DNA from 4 places in the Streptomyces sp. NBC_00466 genome. Region 3 is predicted to be linked to each of the others. Evidence: riboswitches for the same ligand, from Rfam matches in the RefSeq annotation. Region 3 holds a riboswitch; each other region holds the start of a gene.
What was found. Region 3 has a riboswitch for thiamine pyrophosphate ahead of thiC (phosphomethylpyrimidine synthase ThiC). Riboswitches for the same ligand answer to the same signal wherever they lie in the genome.
Positions count from the first base shown of each region.

Region 1: it holds a riboswitch for thiamine pyrophosphate, as region 3 does, so the genes downstream of both, OG210_RS02090 (cytosine permease) here and thiC (phosphomethylpyrimidine synthase ThiC) in region 3, are expected to answer to the same signal.
Region 2: it holds a riboswitch for thiamine pyrophosphate, as region 3 does, so the genes downstream of both, thiO (glycine oxidase ThiO) here and thiC (phosphomethylpyrimidine synthase ThiC) in region 3, are expected to answer to the same signal.
Region 4: it holds a riboswitch for thiamine pyrophosphate, as region 3 does, so the genes downstream of both, OG210_RS05330 (thiamine ABC transporter substrate binding subunit) here and thiC (phosphomethylpyrimidine synthase ThiC) in region 3, are expected to answer to the same signal.

Region 1 is NZ_CP107896.1:455,446-458,647, forward strand. Features, by position in the region: gene OG210_RS02085 (TIGR03086 family metal-binding protein) at 1-451, shown strand, start outside; gene OG210_RS02090 (cytosine permease) at 467-1,885, opposite strand; TPP riboswitch at 1,878-1,972, opposite strand; gene OG210_RS02095 (alpha/beta hydrolase) at 2,093-2,776, opposite strand; gene OG210_RS02100 (chitosanase) at 3,182-3,202, shown strand, end outside.
Region 2 is NZ_CP107896.1:5,425,891-5,429,092, reverse strand. Features, by position in the region: gene OG210_RS24410 (FAD-dependent oxidoreductase) at 70-1,251, opposite strand; TPP riboswitch at 1,385-1,497, shown strand; gene thiO (glycine oxidase ThiO) at 1,495-2,697, shown strand; gene thiS (sulfur carrier protein ThiS) at 2,715-2,945, shown strand; gene OG210_RS24395 (thiazole synthase) at 2,953-3,202, shown strand, end outside.
Region 3 is NZ_CP107896.1:3,297,793-3,300,994, forward strand. Features, by position in the region: gene OG210_RS14615 (YibE/F family protein) at 1-1,262, opposite strand, end outside; TPP riboswitch at 1,333-1,459, shown strand; gene thiC (phosphomethylpyrimidine synthase ThiC) at 1,452-3,202, shown strand, end outside.
Region 4 is NZ_CP107896.1:1,232,265-1,235,466, reverse strand. Features, by position in the region: gene OG210_RS05340 (histone deacetylase) at 1-186, shown strand, start outside; gene rlmN (23S rRNA (adenine(2503)-C(2))-methyltransferase RlmN) at 291-1,397, shown strand; TPP riboswitch at 1,447-1,551, shown strand; gene OG210_RS05330 (thiamine ABC transporter substrate binding subunit) at 1,624-2,748, shown strand; gene OG210_RS05325 (ABC transporter permease) at 2,844-3,202, shown strand, end outside.

The sequences.
Region 1 (3,202 bases), 2.8 Mb from region 3:
CTCCGGACTGACGGTGGCGTTCCACTCGGCGGCAGGGAAGGAATTCGGGCCGCACACCGACACGGCCCCGGGCACCGGCGCCGGCCCCGAACTCGCCGCGGACTGGCGGACGGCGCTGCCCCGGCAGTTGGAGGAGCTGATCGTGGCCTGGCACTCCCCCGCCGCGTGGGAGGGCGACACCAGGGCGGGCGGATTCACCTTCCCCGCCACGGTCGCCGGACGGATCGCACTGAACGAGCTGGTCGTGCACGGCTGGGACCTGGCCCGCGCGACCGGTCAGCGGTACGCACCCGATCCGGCGAGCCTCGGCGTCTCGTACGCACTGCTCGCTCCGGCGGACAGCCCGGCGCGCGAGCCTGCCTTCGGCCCGGCGGTCGAGGTGCCGCAGGACGCGCCGTTCCTGGACCGGGTGATCGGCCTCAGCGGGCGCAGCCCGGACTGGAAGCCTTAGGGTCTTCCGTTCGGATCAGGCCGGGCTCGCGTCCGGCAGGGTGGTCCTGCTGCGGCGCAGCCTGAGGGGTGCGTAGACGGCGAGCGCGGTGAGGAAGGCCGCGTAGTAGGCCAGGTCGGCGCCGTGCAGTGCCGCAGCCACCGGGCCTGTGTAGAGGCCCGTGTTCATGAACGGAACCGCTGCGGCGAAGGCCGCGCAGAATGCCACCAGAGCGGGCCTGCCGGACCGCGAGCGGACGCTCTCCGCTGTGGGATCGACCGGTTCGCCCGCGCGAGCCCGTGCGAACCAGTCGACAGCGACGACGGCGACGAAGCCGGGGATCCAGTAGCCGACGAAGAGCAGTACGTTCTGGAAGCGCGCGGCGGTGTCGGCGGCATGCATCCACAGCACCAGCGGGAAACCGAGTACGGCGGCGAGAGCGGCCGCGAACGGACGCGGGACGCGCAGACCGATGGTCTGCAGAGCCAGCGAGCCGCTGTAGTCGTTCATGGCATTGCTGCACAGAGCGGCCAGCGCCACGGCCAGCAGCCCCACCGCGCCGAGCAGGCCGCCGCCCAGCAGCCTGTCGACGCCCCGGGCGGTCTGGTCGGTGAAGACGGTGGCCCCCCACAACCCGAGTGCCTGGACGGCCACGAAGGAGACGCTGACGCCGAGGAGCGTGTACCAGAACATACGCGGCCGGGAGGTGTCCTGCGGCAGGTAGCGGCTGAAGTCGCTGGCGTACGGAGCCCACGACAGCGCCAGACTCAGGGCGATGGTACTGGTCAGTACGAACGCGCCGACGCGGTCGGCGCCGTGGGCACTGCCGGCGGCCGCGGGGTGGACGCTGTCCGGGAGCCTGAAGGCCAGGGCGACGAAAGCGGCGGCGAGCACGAAGGTCATCAGCTTCTGCAGCCGGTGGATCGCTTCGTAGCCCAGCACTCCGAGTGACCCTTGTCCCACCATCATCACCAGCACACCCAGCCAGAACGGCCAGCCGCAGAGCCGGGCCAGCGCGTCCCCGCCGAACAGCCCGATGAGCGCGTCCCAGGCCACCGACGACAGCCATTGCAGCAGGCCGGGCACCGTGACGGACCGGCCGAACGCGAGCCGGGCCAACGGCAGCTGGCCTGCCCCGGTGCGGCTGCCCCAGGTTCCGAGGTACGCGGTGGGAACAGCGCCGATCAAGGTGCCCAGCACAACGGCCAACAGGGCGGTGGGCAGGTCCAGACCGAGCGCGATACCGACGGTTCCGGTGAACACGCCGGTCATGGTGAGATTCGGGGCGAACCACACGGTGAAAAGCCGGCCGGGGCCGCCGTAGCGGTGCTGCCCGGGCACCGGCGCGATCCCGCGGGCCTCGATCCGCAGGTCGCCGGGCTCGGCGGGCATCCGGCCGTCGAAGACGGACCGAGGGCCTGTGGCCGTGCTGCTGGGAGCAGGTGGCAATGACATTGAGCGACATCCCTCCGCCAGTACTAACTGGTTCAGGTTCGGCGGGTGTGATCTCAGCCCCTGGGCGGGGCACCCCGTGTCCGGTACGACTGCAAGACTAACGGGCAGCGTCACGCTGTCCATGGAGAGGGTGCGTGGCTGCGGAGGGCGGCCCCGACGGGTGCCGGGTCTCAGTGGTCACCGGGCCGAACAGCCGCGCCCGGCCGCTCAGCTGGTGAAGAAGTCGCTGACCGCGGCCGAGAACTGTCCGGGCTCCAGGGCGTGCACGGTGTGGCCGACCGGGATCGTGATCGTCCGGGAGTCGGGGATCCCCGCCGCCATGTCGGGAATCCGCTCCTGCGACATGGAGCTGTCGGGGCCGCCGGCCACGATCAGTGTCGGGGCGACGATCTCGCCGAGCCGCTCGGCCCACTCGGGAGGAGGATCCCGGAGCTCGTTCTTGATGGCGAGCACCACGTTCCAGTCGTAGTCGACCGGCGCTTCGGGGCGCTCCGGTTCGGCCGCCTCCCTGGGGTACGGGGGCGGGGCCTCCTCCAGGACGAGCCGTTCCACCCGGTCCGCGTGCTCCTGGGCGAGCAGATAGGCGACGACGCCGCCCATGGAGTGGCCGACGACACCGACCCGGTCCAGTTCCAGTTCGTCCAGGAAGCCCAGCACGTCGTCGCGCATGAGCTCGAACGAGTACTCGTCCGGCCAGTCGCTCTCCCCGTGTCCCCGCAGGTCGAGGGCGTACACCCGCCACTCGTTGCCGAGTGCCCGGCCGGTCTCCTCCCAGGTCGCGGATGAGCCGCCGAGACCGTGCAGCAGCACCACCGGCGCGCCGAAGGGGTCGCCCCAGGTGCGGTACGCGAGCCGTACGTCGCCGACATCGACTACTGAGTGATCGTCCATACCGCAGACGCTACCGCGCGCGGGCCGGTACCTCCGCCGCCGTGGCGCACGGGTGTCACCCGGCGACATGGAGTCACATTCGGGCAAAATAGGCCATAGAACTCTCAGCCATCCCGACTCAACCCAGCGAGTCAGCGATCGGGAATGATCGAGGGCGCGCCCAATTCGCTCAACTCCTTTCTCCCCGGGGGGTGTACGGCCTCTTGGGCAGCTGATAGGAAAGCTTCCTAACAGAACACCGACGCTCGAACTCCCCTTGGAGGACCGGTGAAAGCCCCCCACCGCACCACCGCTGGACGCAGCAAGAGGATCATCACGCGCACCGTGCTCGGGCTGGCCCTGGTGGCCGTACCGGCCACCGCGTACGCGGCCAACGCCCCTGCGGACCACGTGAGTTTGCGCAGCATGCAGCACAGCACACAGCAC
Region 2 (3,202 bases), 2.1 Mb from region 3:
TTCACGGCCGCTCGCGTACCCGGGCCGACACCCGTTCACGGCCGGCGCCCGTTCACAGCCGGCGCCCGTTCACAGCCGGCTCTCCTCCGGGCGGACCGCCGACTTGAGCGGCACGGCCGGATCAGCGGCGCGGGCCGGGTCCACCGGGGCCCCCGACTCGATGAGCTTCCGGCCCTGGGCCAGGTCCCGGGGCCTGCCGACGGCGAGTACCGCGACCAGCCGCTCCTCCCTCAGCCAGCACACCGACCAGGCCGGACCCGACGGGTCGCCGCGCCGGATCAGCGTGTCGGCGGCCGCGTGGTGGCCCGCGTACTGCACGAAACGGCCGAACTGCTCGGACCAGAAGTACGGCACCGGGTCGTAGATCTGCGGCGTCTCGCCGATCACGTCCGCCGCGACCGTGCGCGGGCCCTGGAGGGCGTTGTCCCAGTGGTGGACCAGCAGCCGCTCGCCGTACCTGCGGGAGGGGAAGGACGCGCAGTCGCCGACCGCGTACACATCGGCGACCGAGGTACGCAGCCGCTCGTCGGCCGTGACCGAGCCGTCGGCGCCCAGCGCGATGCCGGAGCCGGCCAGCCAGCCGGTCGCGGGCCTGGCGCCGATGCCGACGAGGACGGCCCCGGCCGGCAGCCGCCGCCCGGATTCCAGGACCACGGCGCCCGGCTCGACGCGGGCCACGCGTGCGTGGGTGATGAGTTCGGCCCCGCTGTCGGCGTACCAGCCGGCCATGGGCGCCGCGATCTCGGCCGGCAGCGCCCCGACGAGGGGCCGCCCGGCCGCCTCCACGACCGTCACCGCGCACCCCGCCTCGCGGGCCGCCGTGGCGAACTCGGCGCCGATCCAGCCCGCGCCGACCACCACGACGTCCCGCCGGTCGGCGAGGACGGCCCGCAGCCGCCCCGCGTCGTCGAGCGTGCGCAGCAGATGGACGTCGGGGACCCCCTCGCTGCCGGGCAGCGTGACCGGACTGGCACCGGTTGCGACGACCAGTGCCCCGTACGGGACAGGGCCGCGCGCGGTGTCCAGTTCCCGGTCGTGCGGGCGTACACCGGTCACCTCGCACCCCAGCAGCAACTCGACCCCGAGCGCGCCGAAGTCGACGTCGAAGGCGGAGCCCTCGGCCTTGCCGAGCAGCACGGCCTTGGACAGCGGCGGTCTGTCGTACGGCTGGTGAGGCTCCTCACCGATCAGCGTGACGGGTCCGGTGAAGCCCTGGTCCCGCAGGGCGACAGCGGTCTGCACTCCGGCCATGCCCGCACCGGCGATGACGACGTTCCTCGGCTCGCTCACCCGATCACCTTAAACAGCTGACACACCGTCAGAACAGGGGGCCGTCCGGGGACGCCTTACGGGGCGGCGGGGGCCGGGGTTAGGCTGGCCACGCTGAACCACTCGCGGGAGTCCGGGCGTACCGGGCTGAGAGGGAGGCTGGACGGCCTCCGACCGTACGAACCTGATCCGGGTCATGCCGGCGAAGGGAGGGGCTGGACGCCCATGCACGCACACCATGCCAACCATCACGCGCACCGCGCCGACACCTCGGACGCGCTGTCGGACGTACTGGTCGTCGGGGGCGGGATCATCGGTCTCGTCATCGCCTGGCGGTCGGCGCAGCGCGGACTGCGCACCGCCGTCGCCGACCCGCAGCCGGGCGGCGGGGCCGCGCAGGTCGCGGCCGGCATGCTGGCCGCCGTCACGGAACTCCATTACGGCGAGCAGGTCCTGCTCGGTCTGAACCTGGAGTCCGCGCGCCGCTATCCGGATTTCGCCGCGGAGCTGGAGGAGGCGTCGGGGCAGGATCTCGGCTACCGCGCCTGCGGCACCCTCGCCGTGGCGCTCGACCTCGACGACCGGGAGCATCTGCGGGAGCTGCACGCACTCCAGCGCCGCTCGGGTCTGGAGTCCGAGTGGCTGACGGGGCGCGAGTGCAGGCGCCTCGAACCGATGCTCGCGCCGGGCGTGCGCGGCGGGCTGCGGGTGGACGGCGACCACCAGGTCGACCCACGACGGCTGGCGAAGGCGCTGGTCACCGCGTGCGAGCGGGCCGGGGTCATCTTTCACCGCGGCTGGGCCGAGCGTCTGACGGTGGAACGCGGCCGGGCCACCGGTGTGGTGCTGGCCGACGGCGTCGCGCTCGGCGCCGGCCAGGTGGTGCTGGCGGCCGGCAGCCGCAGCGGGCAGCTCGCGGGCGTACCGGACGCGGTGCTTCCACCCGTACGCCCGGTCAAGGGGCAGGTACTCCGGCTGACGGTGCCGCGTGTGTACGCGCCGTTCCTCAGCCGGACCGTCCGCGCGGTCGTCCGGGGCAGCCACCTCTATCTGGTCCCGCGTGAGAACGGCGAACTCGTGATCGGCGCGACCAGCGAGGAGCTGGGCTGGGACACCACGGTCACCGCGGGCGGGGTGTACGAACTGCTCCGCGACGCTCATGAGCTGGTGCCCGGCATCACCGAACTCCCGCTCACCGAGACACGCGCGGGGCTGCGTCCCGCGTCGCCCGACAACGCGCCGCTGCTCGGCCCGACCGCGCTGCCCGGCCTCCTGCTGGCCACCGGCCACTACCGCAACGGCGTACTGCTCACCCCCGTCACCGGCGATGTGATGGCCGAACTGCTCACCACCGGGGAGCTGCCCGCCGAGGCCCGCGCCTTCACGCCCCGGCGCTTCTCCCCCGTAGGACAGGAACAGCCCGCATGAACGTGCCGCCCACTCCCATGAACGTGCCGCCCGCGGCTGCCCCGCCGGTCGGGGTGTCCGTCAACGGCGAGCCCCGCACCATCGCGCCGGGCACCACCCTCGATGTGCTGGTCACCGGCCTCACCAGCGCTCCGTCGGGGGTCGCCGCCGCGGTCAACGAGACCGTCGTACCGCGCGGCCTCTGGTCCCGCACCCCGCTCGGCGACGGCGACCGCGTCGAGATCCTCACCGCAGTCCAAGGAGGCTGACCCGGACATGGCAGACGATTCCCTCACCATCGCGGACACCGTCTTCTCCTCCCGGCTGATCATGGGGACCGGCGGTGCGCCGAGCCTCGATGTGCTGGAGAGGTCCCTGGTCGAGTCGGGCACCGAGCTCACGACGGTCGCGATGCGGCGCCTCGATCCCACCGTGCAGGGCTCGGTCCTCTCGGTGCTCGACAGGCTCGCCATCAAGGTGCTGCCGAACACCGCCGGCTGCTTCACGGCGGGCGAGGCCGTCCTGA
Region 3 (3,202 bases):
TCGGCCGAGACCACGAGTGCGGCGAGCGCCGTGGTCACCGGCACCGAGGCGACCAGCCCGATCGAGCCCACCAGGGTCCGTACGATCTCCTCCGCGACCAGCTCGGAGTTGGCCACCGTCCCCACACTGCTCTGTGCGATGGAGAAGAGCAGCAGCAAGGGCAGCGCCGCACCCGCGTAGGCCAGGACGAGCGTGTTGACGACGGACGCGATGTGGTCGCGGCCGATCCTGATGCCTGCCCGGTAGAGCCCGCGGGCCCCCATTGTGGGATCGGCCTGGTGCAGTTCCCAGACGGCTGAGGTCTGCGTGACCGTCACGTCGTCCAGCACCCCGAGCGATCCGATGATGACGCTCGCCAGCAGCAGCCCGCTCATGTCGATGTGCGGGTAGAGGCCGTGGATCAGACCGGTGCTGTCGTCGGTATTGCCCGTCAGGCTCGCCCAGCCGATGAAGAGCGAACCGAGCAGCCCGATCAGCATCAGCGAGATCAGCGTGCCGATGACGGCCACCGAGGTCCGCGCGGTCAGGCCGTGGCAGGTGTAGAGCGCGATCAGCATGATGGCGCTCGCCCCGATCACCGCCACGACCAGCGGATTCGACCCGTGCAGGATCGCCGGCAGGATGAACAGCGTCAGCACGGCGAAACTGACGGCCAGCGCGACCAGTGCCATCAGCCCGCGCAGCCGGCCCACGGCGACCACCACCAGCGCGAAGATTCCGGCGAGCAGCACCATCGGGAACTTCCGGTCCACGTCGGACACCGAGTACTGCAGGTCACGAGGTGCGTCGGGGGCGTACGCCACGATCACGCCCTGTCCCCGGTGCAACTGGCGCGGGGAGTCCGGCTGGACGATCTCGGTGAAGGTGCGGCCTTTGTCCTTGCCGCTCGTCACCTCGATCTTCGCCTTCTTGCACGGGGTGCCCTGCGGGGACGCACCGGCGCCGGACTGCGGTTCCGGAGTGCCCCCGGCCGCGCTCCCGCCGGCCGTCGACGACTGACTCGCGTGCACGTCCTGGCAGTTGACCGGAGTGAGCTCCGCCACATTGCCCTGCTGCGTCTGCCGGTCGAACCCGACACCGCTGCGGGCATGGTGCGGCGCACCGCCCGGCCAGAAGACCGCGAGACCGACAACAACCGCCGCCGCGAAGGGAATCAGCACCGCCGCGATGACCTTGCGCAGATGCTTGGACACAGGCGCGGCGGGGCCGTGGCTGTGCGTGTGGCCGTGCCCGCCGGGAGGTGGTTCGGGGAGTGGGGTCACCGCCCGATCATCGCAAGAACGAGGAGGCCCTCTGTTCAGTGCGCGGCGAATGGCGTTAGCGTGGGGGCACCTTTGCACACGCGGGAGCTCGGAGCACCGGGCTGAGAGGGCGCTGACCAGCAGACTGCTGTGAGCTGCGCCGACCGCCGAACCTGTTACCGGGTAATGCCGGCGTAGGGAGTAGGTCTCATGACCACAGTGGATGCACGCACGCCTGCCACCGACCAGGACGAGCGCAAGCCGGGCTGGCACAAGGGATACGTAGCGGGCCCGGAGGGCTCGCGCGCGGATCTCAGGGTGCCCGTCAGGCAGGTGCACCTCACCAATGGGCAGGACGTGACGCTGTACGACACGTCAGGCCCGTACACCGATCCCACCGTCGAGACCGATGTACGGCGTGGGCTCGCCCCGCTCCGGGAGAACTGGATCATCGGTCGCGGCGACACCGAGGAGTACACGGGCCGCCCGGCCCGTCCCGAGGACGACGGGATCAAGCACACATCGCCGCGCGGGGGACTCCGTAACCTCGACGCGGTCTTCCCCGGCCGTCCCCGCCAGCCCAGAAGGGGGCGCGAGGGGCGCGCGGTGAGCCAGCTCGCGTACGCCGTGCGCGGGGAGATCACCCCGGAGATGGAGTACGTCGCGATCCGGGAGAACGTCTCCCCCGAGGTCGTACGGGAGGAGATCGCCGCGGGCCGGGCGGTCCTGCCGGCCAACGTCAACCACCCGGAGATCGAGCCGATGATCATCGGCAAGCGGTTCCTGGTGAAGGTCAACGCCAACATCGGTAATTCCGCCGTCACTTCCTCCATCGAGGAGGAGGTGGACAAGATGACCTGGGCCACCAAGTGGGGCGCGGACACGGTCATGGACCTGTCCACCGGGCGCAATATCCACACCACCCGCGAGTGGGTGCTGCGCAACTCCCCCGTCCCGATCGGCACGGTCCCGCTCTACCAGGCCCTGGAGAAGGTTGACGGCCAGGCCGAGGAGCTGACCTGGGAGATCTACAAGGACACGGTCATCGAGCAGGCCGAACAGGGCGTCGACTACATGACGGTGCACGCGGGGGTGCTGCTGCGGTACGTGCCGCTCACCGCACGCCGCAAGACCGGGATCGTCTCGCGCGGCGGTTCGATCATGGCCGCCTGGTGCCTGGCGCACCACAAGGAGTCGTTCCTGTACGAGAACTTCGAGGAGCTGTCGGACATTCTGGCCTCCTACGACGTCACCTACTCGCTGGGTGACGGGCTGCGGCCGGGGTCGATCGCGGACGCCAACGACGAAGCGCAGTTCGCGGAGTTGCGCACCCTCGGGGAACTCAACACGGTCGCCAAACGTCATGGTGTACAGACGATGATCGAAGGTCCCGGTCACGTCCCGATGCACAAGATCAAGGAGAACATCGACCTCCAGCAGGAAATCTGCGAGGAGGCCCCCTTCTATACGCTCGGCCCGCTCACCACGGACGTGGCCCCGGCGTATGACCACATCACCTCCGGCATCGGGGCGGCGATGATCGCCTGGTGGGGCACGGCCATGCTCTGCTACGTCACGCCCAAGGAGCACCTGGGGCTGCCCAACCGGGACGACGTGAAGACCGGCGTGATCACGTACAAGATCGCGGCCCATGCGGCGGATCTGGCCAAGGGGCACCAGGACGCGCAGAAGTGGGACGACGCGCTCTCGGACGCACGCTTCGAGTTCCGCTGGGAGGACCAGTTCAATCTGGCTCTCGACCCCGACACGGCAAGGGAGTTCCATGACGAGACGCTGCCGGCCGAGCCGGCCAAGACCGCGCATTTCTGTTCCATGTGCGGGCCGAAGTTCTGCTCGATGAAGATTAGTAAAAGCATCACAGAGCAATTCGCCCCTGACCTGCACTCTTCCGCTTCGGACGACGAGATTGAAGCGGGGATGTTGGAGAAGTCCAAGGAGTT
Region 4 (3,202 bases), 2.1 Mb from region 3:
GCCCCCTGGGGTGTGGGCGACCTGCCGGTCACTGAACCGTCTCCGGCGTATGTGCGCTACATCGCTTCCGGCCTGCTGCAGACCGGTGCCTGGGGCGCGGGCACGGTGGCCGCCTATGTGGCCTCGGCGCCCGGGGCGGCAGGCCACTGGACAGCGCAAGCGGTCAGAGAGCTGATGGGACAGTGAACAGGCGTGCTCCCGCCCCATGACGACCAGCTCCGCCGGGCCGTCGTACAGCCTCCGGGCGACGGTCCGGTGGACCGTTGCGTGTCTGCGACACTGGATGAACCATGCCTAAGCCCGGAGAACTCACTTTCGTCGCGCCCCGCGGAGCCAAGAAGCCCCCGCTCCACCTCGCCGACCTCACGCCCGCCGAGCGCAAGGACGCCGTGGCCGGGACCGGCGAGAAGCCGTTCCGCGCCAAGCAGCTGTCGCAGCACTACTTCGCGCGGTACGCCCACGACCCCGCCGAGTGGACCGACATCCCGGCCGCCTCGCGCGAGAAGCTGCGGGAGGCGCTGCTCCCTGACCTGATGAGCGTCGTGCGCCACATCAGCTGTGACGACGACACCACCCGTAAGACGCTCTGGAAGCTGCACGACGGCACGCTGGTCGAGTCCGTGCTGATGCGCTACCCGGACCGGGTGACGATGTGCATCTCCTCGCAGGCCGGCTGCGGCATGAACTGTCCCTTCTGCGCCACCGGACAGGCGGGCCTCGACCGCAATCTGTCGACGGCCGAGATCGTCCACCAGATCGTCGACGGAATGCGCGCCCTGCGCGACGGCGAGGTGCCCGGCGGGCCCGCGCGGCTCTCCAACATCGTCTTCATGGGCATGGGCGAGCCCCTCGCCAACTACAAGCGGGTGGTCGGCTCGATCCGCCGGCTGACCGACCCCGAGCCCGACGGCCTCGGCCTCTCGCAGCGTGGGATCACCGTGTCCACGGTCGGCCTGGTGCCCGCGATGCTGCGCTTCGCCGACGAGGGCTTCAAGTGCCGCCTCGCGGTCTCGCTGCACGCGCCCGACGACGAGCTGCGCGACACCCTTGTGCCGGTGAACACCCGGTGGAAGGTCCGTGAGGTGCTGGACGCGGCCTGGGAGTACGCCGCGAAGTCCGGTCGCCGGGTCTCCATCGAGTACGCGCTCATCCGCGACATCAACGACCACGCCTGGCGGGGCGACCGGCTCGGACGGCTGCTCAAGGGCAAGCCGGTCCATGTCAACCTGATCCCGCTCAACCCGACACCGGGCTCCAAGTGGACCGCGTCCCGGCCGGAGGACGAGAAGGCGTTCGTCGATGCGATCGCCGCCCACGGCGTCACCGTGACCGTACGGGACACCCGCGGCCAGGAGATCGACGGAGCGTGCGGGCAGCTGGCGGCCGCTGAGCGGTAGGGCCCGTGTCACAGCGGTAGGGTCCGTGTAACGTGGGCCGCACATTTTCATATTCCGACAGGGGAGCGCCACAGCGCTGAGAGTGCGGCCATGCCGCAGACCCTCTGGACCTTGCCCGGGTCATTCCGGGTAGGAAGTTCGGTCTCTACTCAAGCTGTTCAGCCCTGCCCGCTTTCCCGCGGGCAGGGCCGCGTCTCTTCCTGGATGTCCATCCCAGGAGGAATCAGTGAGCACCACCAAGCGAGCGCGTACGTCCGGCAGAACGCTGACCACCAGGAAGCTGACCGTCACCGCGCTGGCCGCCGCGCTGGGCGTCTCGACGCTCGCCGCCTGCGGAGGTTCCGACGACTCCGGTTCGGGCGCCAAGAACTCCAAGGTCGTGACGCTGGTCAGCCACGACTCGTTCGCCGCATCTCCCGCCGTGCTCAAGGAGTTCACGAAGGAGACCGGCTACACCGTCCACGTCCTCAAGAGCGGGGACGCCGGTGCCGCGCTCAACCAGGAGATCCTCAGCAAGGGCTCCCCGCGCGGCGACGTCTTCTTCGGCGTCGACAACACCCTGCTGTCCCGAGCGCTCGACAACGGCCTCTTCACGCCGTACCGGGCGAAGGGCCTGGACCAGGTCGACTCCGGGGTACAGCTCGACGCGGCGAAGCACCGGGTCACCCCCATCGACAGCGGCGACCTCTGCGTCAACTACGACAAGAAGTACTTCGCCGACCACAAGACCGCCCCGCCCCGCAGCTTCGACGACCTGATCAAGCCGCAGTACAAGAACCTGCTGGTCACCGAGAACGTGGCCACCTCCTCACCCGGCCTCGGCTTCATGCTCGGCACGGTCGCGAAGTACGGGAACGACGGCTGGCAGGCGTACTGGAAGAAGCTCCAGGCCAACGGCGTCAAGGTCGACGACGGCTGGGAGCAGGCGTACAACAACGACTTCTCCGGCTCGGCCGGCGGCAAGAAGGCCAAGGGCGACCGGCCGCTCGTCGTCTCGTACGCGTCGAGCCCGCCCGCCGAGGTGCTGTACGCCAAGCCGCAGCCCAAGACCGCCCCGACCGGCGTCGCCACCTCCACCTGCTTCCGGCAGATCGAGTTCGCCGGGCTGCTGGACGGCGCGAAGAACCAGGCGGGCGGCAAGGCCCTGATCGACTTCCTGATCAGCAAGAAGTTCCAGGAGGACATGCCGCTCAACATGTTCGTGGACCCGGTGGTCAAGGGCGCGAAGGAGCCCGCGGTGTTCACCGAGTTCGGCGCGAAGGTCACCGCGCCCGAGACCGTCGCACCCGGCACGATCGCCAAGAACCGTGATCAGTGGGTCAAGTCGTGGTCCTCGATCGTCCTGAAGTAGCGCCCGCGCGGACCGGGCCGCCGCCCGCGGTACAGGCCGGGCCGCCGTCCGCGGCCGGGGCGGCCCGGCGCCGGACGGCGGTGCGGCTCGCGCTGATGGCCGTGCCCTTCGCTTTCTTCGCGGTCTTCTTCGCGTACCCGGTGGCGGCCATCGTCGGCCGTGGCCTCAAGGCGGGCGGCAGTTGGCAGTTCGGGCGGATCGGCGAGGTGCTGAGCCAACCCGACATCCTGCACGTCCTGTGGTTCACCACCTGGCAGGCGTGCGCGTCGACCGGCCTGACGCTGCTGATCGCGCTCCCGGGCGCGTATGTATTCGCCCGGTTCGATTTCCCGTGCAAGCAGCTGCTGCGCGCGGTGGCGACAGTGCCCTTCGTGCTGCCCACCGTCGTCGTCGGGACGGCCTTCCTCGCACTGCTCGGCCGTGGCGGGCTGCTCGACCAGCTGTGGGGCGTACG